DNA from 3 places in the Streptomyces sp. NBC_00400 genome. Region 2 is predicted to be linked to each of the others. Evidence: riboswitches for the same ligand, from Rfam matches in the RefSeq annotation. Region 2 holds a riboswitch; each other region holds the start of a gene.

Region 1 (3,805 bases), 510 kb from region 2:
GCCGCGGTCCAGTGCGTAGTCCTTGTCCGCGAGGGTGCGCAGGTAGCGCAGCATCGCGGTCTCGGAGCGGTACTGGTGGAAGACCGGGTGGGCGAGGTAGTCGTCGCCGCGCAGCAGGTCCTGCGGCAGCGCCTCGGCGGCGGCCGCGTCCAGCTGCTCGACGTCGCCGTGCACCCCGAAGGCGCCCCAGACGCCGGCCAGCTGCGCGCGCCCGGTGGTCTCGTCGCACGCGATGCCGACGAGGTCGGCGTCGACCTGCCGGAGGTTGACGCCGGCCTCGCGAGCGGCAGCCACGACCTCGGCGGCCCGGCCGGGCACCCGCGCGGTCAGCGTGTCGAAGTACGCGCCGTGCACGATCTCCACCCCGCCGGCCCGCAGGCCCTCGGCGAGGACCGCGGCGTAGCGGTGGGTGCGCCGGGCGATCGTCCGCAGACCCTCGGGGCCGTGGTAGACCGCGTACATGCCGGCCATGACGGCGAGCAGCACCTGCGCGGTGCAGATGTTGCTGGTGGCCTTCTCCCGGCGGATGTGCTGCTCGCGCGTCTGCAGTGCGAGGCGGTAGGCCTTGTTGCCGTCGGCGTCGACGGAGACGCCCACCAGGCGGCCGGGCAGGCTGCGGGCGAACTGGTCGCGGACGGCCATGAAGCCGGCGTGCGGTCCGCCGAAGCCCATCGGGACGCCGAAGCGCTGGGTGGTGCCGACGGCGATGTCCGCGCCGAGCTCGCCGGGCGAGGTCAGCAGCGTCAGGGCGAGCAGATCGGCGGCGACGGTGACGACCGCGCCCAGCTCGTGGGCCTGCTCGATGACGGCGCGCGGGTCGCGGACCGCACCGGAGGCGCCGGGGTACTGCAGCAGCACACCGAACACCCCGCGCTCGGCGATCCCGGCCGGGATGCCGTCGGACAGGTCGGCGACCACGACCTCGACGCCGGTGGGCTCCGCACGGGTCTCGATCACGGCGATGGTCTGCGGCAGACAGTCGGCGTCGACCAGGAAGACGCCCTGCTTGACCTTGCCGACCCGGCGGGAGAGCGCCATCGCCTCGGCGGCCGCGGTGCCCTCGTCCAGCAGCGAGGAGCCGGAGGTGGGCAGACCGGTCAGGTCGGCGACCATCGTCTGGAAGTTGAGCAGCGCCTCGAGGCGGCCCTGCGAGATCTCCGGCTGGTAGGGCGTGTAGGCCGTGTACCAGGCCGGGTTCTCCATGACATTGCGCAGGATCACCGGCGGGGTGAACGTGCCGTAGTAGCCGAGTCCGATCATGGACGCCAGCACCTGGTTGCGGTCCGCGAGGCCGTGCAGCTCCTGCAGCACCTCGGCCTCGGTACGGGCCTGCGGCAGGCCGAGCGCCTCGGCACTCTTGATGACATCGGGCACGGCGGTGGCGGTGAGCTCGTCCAGCGATCCGAACCCGATGTGCGCGAGCATCTTGGCCTGCGCCTCGTGGTCGGGACCGATGTGCCGGTGCTCGAAGGGAGTGCCGCTTTCCAGCTCGGTCAAGGAGATGCGATTGGTGGTCATCTGCGGGGGCCTCCTGGTCGTGCGACCTACGAGGGGCACCACGGCGCGGGTGCCCGGACGGCCTCCCCCTCTGTCATCTCAACCTGAGAGCTTCACCGGCCCGCGCGAAGCGGCCCGGCTTTCACCGTCGGTGAGGAGGGGTCCCGGAGGTGTGCCTTCCGCGGCCCGCCCTGCTTTCCAGAGTGACCTCGCCCACGCGGTACGTGTGCCTGAGAGATTCCGGGGAGGATTTGCTCCTTCGGCGCCCTCGCCGCGAACGGCAAAGGACTCTCCCGCACGGGGTCTGCGGCCATTGGCCAGCCTACCAGCGCGGCACTCGAAGGATCCTTCGAGTGGCCAGGGCATGAAATGTGCCGTTTGGTTGTTGTCAGAGGGCAGTTGCGACCAATTGGAGGGACCGTGCAAACCGATATCGATCCCCGGAGCCTGATCGGCCGCAAAGCGTTCGACCGTAACGGCGCCAAAATAGGCACGATCGACGAGGTGTATCTCGACGACGCGACGGGGGAACCGGAGTGGGCGGCCGTGCGCACCGGACTCTTCAGCCGGGACGCGTTCGTCCCCCTCGAACCCAGCAAGATGGTCGGTGAGGGCCTGCACATTCCTTACGACCGCAAGCTGATCAAGGACGCGCCGGACTTCGGCGTCGGCCGCCATCTCTCCCCTGAGCAGGAACTTCAGCTCTATCACCACTACCGACTGGATATCTCCTCCCCGACATCCGACCCGGTGTCCTCGCCCGGCTCCGGTGACAAGGACTTCGGCAGGATCGCCGGCTCGGACGACTGACCGTCCGCCGGTCCCCCGCCCACCAGCGGCAGGGGCTCCCCCGGCCGCAGCGCCGGATCCTCCACAGCAAAGGTCCGCACCCTCCCCGGTGCGGACCACGGCGTTTCGAAGCGCACGGTCACCCTCCCCACCCCGCTCCCCTGCACCCAGCCCGCGCCGTACTCGTCGTGCACCACGTCCAGTCCGGGATGCCAGCGCCGAGGCCGCTCCTCCTCGGCCTCCCGAGCCGCCGCCGCGCCACCGGACAGCTCCGCCGCCGCTCTCGCGGCCTTCTCCGCCTCCTTCGCCTCGCGCTCCGTCGCGAACTGGGCGAACAGATCCTCCTGTGTGAAGTCGGCCAGGCCGCTGACCCCTACGCCCAGCAGCCGGACCCCGCCGGTGGTGTCCACCATCTCCAGCAGCCGCACGGCGGCCTCCCGTATCACCGCGGGGTCGTCGGTGGGCCCACGGAGCGTCTCGGAGCGGGTCAGGGTCGAGAAGTCGTAGTTGCGCACCTTGATGACCACCGTCCGCCCGGAGCGCCCGGCGGACCGCAGCCGCTCCACACAGCGGTCCGCCAGCCGCAGCACCTCGCTCCGTACCCGCGTCCGGTCGGTCAGATCGACCTCGAAGGTGTCCTCGACCGAGATGGACTTCGCGTCCCGCTCGGCCACCACCGGCCGGTCGTCCCGGCCCAGCGCCATCGCATACAGCCCGGCACCGTGCGCCTTGCCCAGCAGCCGCACCAGCTCGGCCTCCCCGGCCTCCGCGGTCTCCGCGACGGTGTGGATCCCGGCCCGGCGCAGCGTCTCGGCCGTCGCGGGCCCCACCCCGGGCAGTGTCCGCACCGTCATCGGGCCCAGCAGCTCGCGTTCGGTACCGGGCTCGATCACCACCAGACCGTTCGGCTTGGCCGCCTCGGACGCGATCTTCGCCAGCATCTTGGCGCCGGCCAGCCCCACCGAGCCGGTCAGGCCCGTGGCGGAACGGATCTCGCGGCGCAGTCGCTCCCCCACGGCCCGCGCGGCGGCCGTCCGAGGCGGCACCCCGCCCGCTTCCAGGTCGACGAAGGCCTCGTCCAGGCTCAGCGGCTCCACCAGCGGCGACAGCCCGTGCAGCAGCTCCATCACCGTCTCACTCACCTGGCGGTACAGCGAGAAGCGCGGGGTGAGGTAAGCGGCGTTGGGGCACAGCCGGCGCGCCTGGGCCGTGGGCATCGCGGAGCGGATCCCGAACACCCGGGCTTCGTACGACGCCGTGGAGACCACCCCGCGCAGGCCGATCCCGCCGACCACCACGGGCTTGCCGCGAAGGCTCGGCTTGGCCGCCTGCTCGGCGGCCGCGAAGAACGCATCCATGTCGAGATGCAGGATCGTCGGCGCGGGTCTCACATCTCCGATGCTGCCCCATGCCACTGACAATCGGCCCCGTGCCGGGCCGGTGACGCGGTCAGGGACTCAGCCCGCCCGGTTGCGCCGCCGCGCCAGCTCGTCGTGCGGGTTCTTCCCGATCAGGGTCT
Region 2 (3,805 bases):
GGGGCAGCCGGCGGATCGGACCTGGTAGACCGGCGGGAGCGTCACACCGTGTGTCACGGCGAGCGCCGCCTCCGCTATCAGGTCGCTCGCGCCGGGACCGATGATGTGAGTCCCCAGGACCGCACCGCTCGACCGGTCGGCGACCACCTTGACCATGCCGTCCGTGGCGCCATACGCATGAGCACGCCCAAGGGCGGCGAACGGGAAGCGTGCGGTGGTGATCCCGTGGCCGCCCGCCCGCGCTTGGGCCTCCGTCAGGCCGACGCTCGCCACCTCGGGGTGGGTGAAGGTGGCCGCCGGTACGGCCCGGTAGTCGATACGTTCGTCGTGGCCGCTGATGACGGACGCCGCCACCAGGGCCTGATACCGTCCTTGCGCTGCAGAACGGCGGAGTAATCCAGCTGCACACCCGCTGTCCGCACGCCGAACTCCTCCGCGCCGCGCACGGTCTCCAGGACTTCCGCCGAGCGCAGCATGGCCTTCGTCGGAATGCAGCCCCAGTTGAGACAGACGCCGCCAGGACGCTCCTTGTCGACGAGGACGACCGAACGGCCGAGCTGGGCGCCGCGGATGGCGGCGACGTAGCCGCCGGGGCCGCCGCCGATGACGAGAACGTCGAACTGGTGCTGACTCATGGGGGGTTACTCCTCTTCCTGGTGGGCTTGGTGGGCTTGAGGGGCTTCTACGCAGGCGGCTATGGGATGACGTGTCGTCAAGCGGGCTACTCGATCGTCGAGTTCGGCCACTTCGGCGACGTGAGGTGGGTGCAGGAGCGCTCGGGCGATCACGTCGGCGAGCTAGCGGAAGGAGGCGTCATCAAATCCGCGGCCGGCCAGTGCCGTGGTGCCGAGGAAAAGGCCGTGCTCCCCCGCGGTGTTCGGCCTGATGCCGAGCGAACGAAGACGCTCCCCGGCCCGTCCGGCGTCCAGCACGGAATGCGCGAGATCGATGAGCACGAGCGGCGTCTCGGTCGAGCCGGTGACCACCCGGGCACCGGTCTCGGCCACGTCATCGGCGAGGAGCCGCCCGGCGAGGATCCGGGCACCGCGGAGCGCGCGTTCCTGCCGGTCCCGGAACGCCGACGACGTGGCCCCGCGAAGGGCGACCGCCTGCGCCGCGAGGAGCTGCCCCGGCAGCCCGCCCCTCCGCGGAGGAGGGGAGGAGGGAAGGTGGAGCCGGGGCGGGGTCAGCCGGTGCGGAACGAGCGGTGCGGGCCCGTGGGCAGGGAAGGGCAGGGCGCAGGGTGCTGTGGCGAAGCGAGCGGCGCGCCGCCGGCCGAAGCACCGCTGACCTGCGCGGCGTTCAGCTCTCGTAGGCGTCGATCGTCGAGCAGGAGCAGACGGGATGGCGGTCGCCGCGTGCACCGTCGGCCCGGCGGTCCGGAGGCCGGTACTTGTTGCGGCCGGCCGTCGTCAGGGGGTAGACCGCCGCATTCCGGCCTCCGCCCTCGCTTGGGCGGGGTCCGGGTGGATCGGGTGTGAGGGCGGATGCGGCACCAAGTGCTCATACACGGCCACGGGGCCGACGCCGGGCCCTCCCCCGCCGTGCGGTGTGCAGAGCGTCTTGTGCAGGTGGAGACGGGCGCGCAGCTCGGCTTCGGTCCGGGCCTCGGACGCCGGGGCGGGCGGCCGCAGCCCGCGGCGGTCGCGCCGTGGGCCGGGCACCGCGGCGTCGATCAGTGCGAGCCGGGAACCGAAGCCGAGGTGGGAGAGCGTCGTGGACAGCTCTTCGGCGCCCGGTCCGATGTGGCGTACGGAGAAGGGCGCGGTCCGCTCCCGTGCGGCGAGTGACCGGTGGGACGGGGTGTCGGGGTGCGAGTCAGGGTGCACCATGGAGACTCCTCGGGCCTGGCGCGCACCGTCGGACGGGGCACGCGATCGAGTGAGCCTCCCCCTCTGTCATGGGCCTGAGAGCTTCACCGCGACGAGCGCGGCTTGCACCGTGGGCGAGGCGCATCAGCGCCTGCTTTCCAGAGTCCACCTCCACTGCGCGGTAACGAGGCCTGAGAGTTTCCGGGGAGGATTTGCTCCTTCGGCGCCACGCCACTGGGGTGTGGGCTCTCCCGCGCAGAATCGTCGGTGGTCTTTTCTGTTGTGGTTCGCCGCACCGTGCGGTGATCGGCACGCCGCCGTCAAGAGCTGTCCGCAGCGGGCCCGTCGCCGTGCACTCGCCCGCACGACGCGGCCCTGACCTGGAGAAATGGCACTTTGTACGCTGGCGGGGACGCCGCTGTCCGCATACCGTGCAAGCAAGTCCTTGGCTATGCCTCGGCGAGGAGGCTTTCGCGCAGGGTGGCGTATGTGCGGGTGAGGAGACGGGAGACGTGCATCTGGGACAGGCCCATTTCCTCGCCGATCTCGGTCTGTGTCATCTCCGAGCCGAAGCGCAGTTCGAGGAGAGTGCGCGCACGCTCGTCCAGCTGGGCGAGGTGCGGCTTGAGGGCCTGAAGGTCCTCGGCCAGTGCGAGAGCGGGGTCTTCGTTGCCTATCAGGTCGGCGACGAGGCCGGTCTGCTGCTTGCTGCCACCCGCTTCGATGGGCCGGTCGAGGGAGCCTGCGTCGTAACCGTTGCAGGCGACCAGCCCCTCGATGACCTCCTCCTCCCCGAGCCCCAGGTGAACCGCGAAGTCGGCGACGGACGGCTCGGGATTGCCACGCCCTTCGAGCTCTTCGCGAGCGCGGGCAAGGTCCACACGCAACTCCTGCAGACGCCGCGGGACATGCACGGACCAGGTCGTGTCACGGAAGAACCGCTTGATCTCGCCGGTGATGTAGGGGATGGCGAAGGTGGTGAACTCGTTCTCGCGCGACACATCGAAGCGGTCGATGGCCTTGATCAGACCGATCGTCCCGACCTGCATGATGTCTTCCATCTCCTGCCCGCGGCTGCGGAATCGGCGCGCTACATAGCGCACCAGCGACAGGTTCATCTCGATGAGCGTGTTGCGCGCGTACTGGTACTCCGGGGTGCCTTCCTCCAGGTCCGACAGCTGCTCGAAGAACAGCTTCGACAGGCGACGCGCATCCTGCGGGGCAACGCGCTGGGCCTCCTCCACCTGCGGCACAGCCGACCGAGCAGCCTCACATGCGGCGCCCCTGTCCGAGCGCTTCACCGAGATGTGGGCCTGCGCCGCTGCCATTGCCATGGCTACTCCTCCCTGATCTCCCCGTCATGCCGTCACGCCCTCACCTACCCGATGACCGCACGTAAAACTGCCATGCGGCAACTATTTCCGTGGGGAAACTATGGAGGGGGCTCCGGAGCCGGGCACATAGCGAACGGCTGCGGTCCATGAATCTTCGGGAACTGCCGGTACGCCACCCCGGGAGGGGCGCCATCCGCCGTACGGGGCGGCGCACCGGCAACACAGTGATCACCCGGAACCGGGATGGGTCACGCCGCAACCGCCTGAGGGCGTCGTGCGCACCGCTCGGCGGACCTCAGCCAGCCGGTGAGGTCGGCGCGGGCACGGGCCACCCGGGAGCGGACCGTGCCGATGGGACAGCCCACGATCGCCGCCGCGTCCGCGTACGGCATTCCGACCAACTGGGTGAGCACGAATGCCTCGCGCCGTTCGCCGTCCAGCGCCTCCAGCAGCTCGGTCAGTGCCAGACCGTCGTCGAAGCCCGGCAGTCCGCTGGGCTGGCGGCGTTCCGCGACCGCCTGCCAGTCGTCGACATCGGCGATGCGCGGACGGGCGGCGGCAGACCGGTAGCGGTCGATCACCACCCGGCGGGCGATCGACAGCAGCCAGGTACGGGCACAGGAGCGGCCGGCGAATCTCGGCAGACCGGTGAGGGCACGG
Region 3 (3,805 bases), 5.5 Mb from region 2:
GTCGACTCCAGCTCGCCGCAGGTCTCGCCCGCCGCGACCGTGGCACCGACCTCGGGAAGCTGCACGTAGACGACGTCGCCGAGCGCGTTGGCCGCGTGCTCGGTGATGCCGACCGTCGAGACGCCTTCCTCGGCGCCCGACAGCCACTCGTGCTCCTTGCTGTAGCGCAGCTGCTGGGGGTTGCTCATGGCTCGATTCTCCTGTACGCGAGGGTGTGGTCGTGAAGGGGGTCGCCCCTGGTGACGCCGAGGGGGAGGGTCTTGCACAGTGAAACGCACGGGTGCGCACCGCTGCCGGGTCCGCCGCGGGTGAGCTACTGCTTCTGCCGCTTGTAGAAGGGCAGAGCGGTGACCTCGTACGGCTCATGGCTTCCACGGATGTCCACGCACACACCCTCGGTGCCCGGTGTGGCGTAGGCGGCGTCGACGTAGGCGATGGCGACCGGCTTGCCGAGGGTGGGAGAGGGGGCCCCGGAGGTGACCTCACCGATGACCGTGCCGTCGGCCGCGACGACCGGGTAGCCGGCGCGCGGGACCCGGCGGCCCGTGGCGGTCAGGCCGACCAGCTTGCGCGGCGGGTTCGTCTCGGCGCGCTCGGCGGCCTCCGCCAGTGCACTGCGGCCGACGAAGTCGCCGTCGTTGGTCGTCTTCTCGAACTTCACGACCCGGCCCAGGCCCGCGTCGAACGGGGTGGTCGAGGTCGTCAGCTCGTGCCCGTACAGCGGCATGCCCGCCTCCAGGCGCAGGGTGTCCCGGCAGGACAGGCCGCACGGCACCAGACCGGCGTCCTTGCCGGCCTCGGTCAGCGCCTCCCAGAGGGCGACCGCGTCGGCCGGCCGGACGAACAGCTCGAAGCCGTCCTCGCCGGTGTAGCCGGTACGGGCGATCAGTGCCTCCACGCCGGCGACGGTGCCGGGCAGGCCCGCGTAATACTTCAGGCCGTCCAGGTCGGCGTCGGTGACCTTCTTGAGGATCCCGGGCGACTGCGGACCCTGCACCGCGAGCAGCGCGTAGGCGTCCCGGTCGTCGCGGATCGCGGCGTCGAAGCCGCCCGCCCGCGCGGTCAGCGCATCCAGCACCACCTGGGCGTTGGAGGCGTTGGCGACGACCATGTACTCCTGGTCGGCCAGGCGGTAGACGATCAGGTCGTCGAGGATGCCGCCCCCGGCCTCGCAGATCATGGTGTAGCGGGCGCGGCCGGTCTTGACCCCGCCGATGTTGCCCACCAGCGCGTAGTCGAGGAGGTCGGCGGCCTGCGGGCCGGTGACGGTGATCTCGCCCATGTGGGAGAGGTCGAACAGGCCGGCGCGGGTACGGACGGCGACATGTTCGTCACGCTCGCTGCTGTAGCGCAGCGGCATGTCCCAGCCGGCGAAGTCGGTCATGGTGGCGCCGAGCGCACGATGGGTGGCGTCCAGCGCAGTACGGCGGGGGGCATCAGTCATGGTTCCGGGCTCCCAGGCAGGGGTGACAAGACGTTCTCCCCATCTGTCATCGGAACCTGAGAGGTTCACCGGGATCCCGCGAACGGACCCGGTTTGCACCTTGGGTGGAGCCGCCCCGTGGGCCGGGCTGCGGCTCGCTTTTCAGATCTGCCTCGCCTGCGCGGTATAGGGGCCTGAGAGATTCAAGGGAGGACTTGCTCCTTCGGCGCCCCGCCATGGCGGCCGGGGACTCTCCCGCGCGGGTTCAAACGGCCGGTATGGAGTTGGCGGTGCACGGGTGAGACGAGATGTGCACGTGGCGGCCACATCATTGCACGGGATCGCCCGATAGAGGAGCCCCCACCGTCGCCCCGCCCGTGACGTGGGCAGATCGGACAATAACCTTGATGGGCATTACCTTTTCTTGACACTCTGCGGGTAGGGACGGACTCGAACCGGAACAGAACCGGACGGGGAGGACGATCGCGTGCACAGCGAAGCGGCATTCGGGGCCACTTCAGGCGTCGTGCCTCCGGCCGCCGCGCCCGGGGCCACCGCGCCTGTGGTGCCGTCCGCCACCTCGCCCGCGGTGCCGCCCGCCGCCGGGTCCCGGGCCGGCCGGCCGCCGCGGCCCGTCGTCCGGCCGGGGCGCGGCGCCGAAATCGTGGACCTCCGGGGCCGCGGACGGGCGAGGGGCGCCGCCGAGCTGCGGTTCCCGGCCGGTGACCTGGTGGTGGTCTCCGGTCTCCCGGGCAGCGGCAAGAGCACCCTGATGCACCGGGTCGTACCGCCGCTGGACGCCCACGGCGCCGTGGTGCACCGCATCGATTCGCAGGACGTCCGCGAGCGCTGGGAGCGCGGCCGGCTGCGCCGGCTGCCGTACGCCCTCTACCGTCCGCTGGTCCGGGCCGCCCACTACCTGACGCTGGGCCGTGCGCTGCGCTCGGGGGGCAGTGTGGTGGTGCACGACTGCGGCACCCTGGCGTGGGTGCGCGGCTGGCTCGCGCGTTCGGCGGTGCGCGGCGGACGCGGGCTGCATCTGGTGCTGCTCGATGTGCCGCCCGAGGTGGCACTGTCCGGCCAGGAGTCGCGGGGACGCGGGGTGTCGGGGTACGCCTTCGCGCGGCACCGCGGGGCGGTGGGCCGGCTGGTCGGCGCGGCGGAGTCGGCCCGGCTGCCGAAGGGCTGCGCCTCGGCCGTCCTGCTCGACCGGCGGGCGGCGAGCACCCTGGAGACCGTCGGCTTCGACTGACAGCGGCGACCGGGCGCACGGGCACCGTGCCCCGGGGGTCCCTCCGTACGCCTTCTCGTCTAGGGTCTTTGGCCAGATGGCGCGGTTTGGAACGGGTGGGTGCACATGACATTTCCGGAGCAGGGGATACCGCAGCTGGCGTGGCCGGCGAACGAGCTCGAAGAGGTGCTGGCCGCCTCGGTCGGACACCCGGGCGCCGGTGGCCGGATCGTCGAGGTACTGGGCCGCAGCAGGGTCTGGGTGCCGCTGCCCAACGGCGGCGGACCGGAGAGCGCGGGTCCCGGTACCCGCGGCCTCGATCTGCCCACCGTCGAGCTCGACGGTGCGGCCTATGTCCCGGTCTACAGCTCCGAGCAGGAGTTCTTGCGGGTGGTCGGCGCGCATATGTCCTTCACCGTCGCCCCGGCCCGGGAGTTCGCCCGCGGGCTGCCCCCGCGCATCGGTATCGCGGTCAACCCGGACGGTGCGGTCGGCGTCCCGCTGCCGCCTCCCGCGGTGGCCGAATTGTGCCGGGAGGGGCATCACGAGGCGGCCGGTCTGCCCAGCGGCGGCCGGGTGCGGCTCTTCGAGCCGGACTGGCAGGACGAACCGGTGGACTTCCTGGCCGCCGCCGGACTGGAGTTCTCCGGCGCCGGAATTGTCCTCACTGCCCGGCGTGCCCTGGCAAGTGTCGAGGGCGACACGCCCGCGCTGTTCGTCGGTGTGCAGATCGCTGCGGACGCCGCGGCACTGCACGACGGCACCGCCCGCGAGGCGGTACTGTCAGCCCTCGGACGTGCGCTCGGTGCCGTACCGGTGCCCTGGCCCGTACAGCTCGTCATGCTCGACCTCGCCCAGGGCGACCCGGTCGCCGACTGGATGCTGGAGCGTGTGCGGCCCTTCTACTCTCGGGACCACTCGTAAGCTGGATGGATGACGGGCGGGCGCACCCATGACGTGCCCTGCGGACAGAAGGGACGGACCACGTGAGCGCGGGTGCGCATCAGGGGCCGGCGGCGGCCGGAGCACTGGAGCAGCTGCTCCAGCAGGTCTCGCCCGGCCGTTACGACGCCTACGAGGCGCTGCTGCATGCGCTCGCCGCGGGCCAGGTCTGGATGCTGCTGTGGCACGGCCGGGCCGGTTCGCCCGAT

What was found. A riboswitch is a leader RNA that binds a small molecule or an ion and turns the genes downstream of it on or off. The one in region 2 is predicted to bind glycine.
Region 1: linked by a shared signal. The riboswitch ahead of gcvP (aminomethyl-transferring glycine dehydrogenase) and the one ahead of OHS81_RS34560 (hypothetical protein) in region 2 are both predicted to bind glycine.
Region 3: linked by a shared signal. The riboswitch ahead of gcvT (glycine cleavage system aminomethyltransferase GcvT) and the one ahead of OHS81_RS34560 (hypothetical protein) in region 2 are both predicted to bind glycine.

What each region holds. Positions count from the first base shown of each region.
Region 1 is NZ_CP107940.1:7,368,118-7,371,922, reverse strand. It holds gene gcvP (aminomethyl-transferring glycine dehydrogenase) at 1-1,518, opposite strand, end outside; glycine riboswitch at 1,579-1,705, opposite strand; glycine riboswitch at 1,706-1,803, opposite strand; gene OHS81_RS32350 (PRC-barrel domain-containing protein) at 1,918-2,307, shown strand; gene OHS81_RS32345 (DNA polymerase IV) at 2,211-3,677, opposite strand; gene OHS81_RS32340 (MerR family transcriptional regulator) at 3,744-3,805, opposite strand, start outside.
Region 2 is NZ_CP107940.1:7,882,724-7,886,528, reverse strand. It holds gene OHS81_RS37535 (hypothetical protein) at 1-273, opposite strand, end outside; gene OHS81_RS34570 (FAD-dependent oxidoreductase) at 255-635, opposite strand; gene OHS81_RS34565 (hypothetical protein) at 798-1,364, opposite strand; gene OHS81_RS34560 (hypothetical protein) at 1,413-1,832, opposite strand; glycine riboswitch at 1,889-1,980, opposite strand; glycine riboswitch at 1,981-2,075, opposite strand; gene OHS81_RS34555 (SigB/SigF/SigG family RNA polymerase sigma factor) at 2,261-3,139, opposite strand; gene OHS81_RS34550 (sigma-70 family RNA polymerase sigma factor) at 3,394-3,805, opposite strand, start outside.
Region 3 is NZ_CP107940.1:2,382,222-2,386,026, reverse strand. It holds gene gcvH (glycine cleavage system protein GcvH) at 1-188, opposite strand, end outside; gene gcvT (glycine cleavage system aminomethyltransferase GcvT) at 314-1,444, opposite strand; glycine riboswitch at 1,596-1,691, opposite strand; gene OHS81_RS10365 (AAA family ATPase) at 2,013-2,675, shown strand; gene OHS81_RS10360 (enhanced serine sensitivity protein SseB) at 2,781-3,578, shown strand; gene OHS81_RS10355 (enhanced serine sensitivity protein SseB C-terminal domain-containing protein) at 3,641-3,805, shown strand, end outside.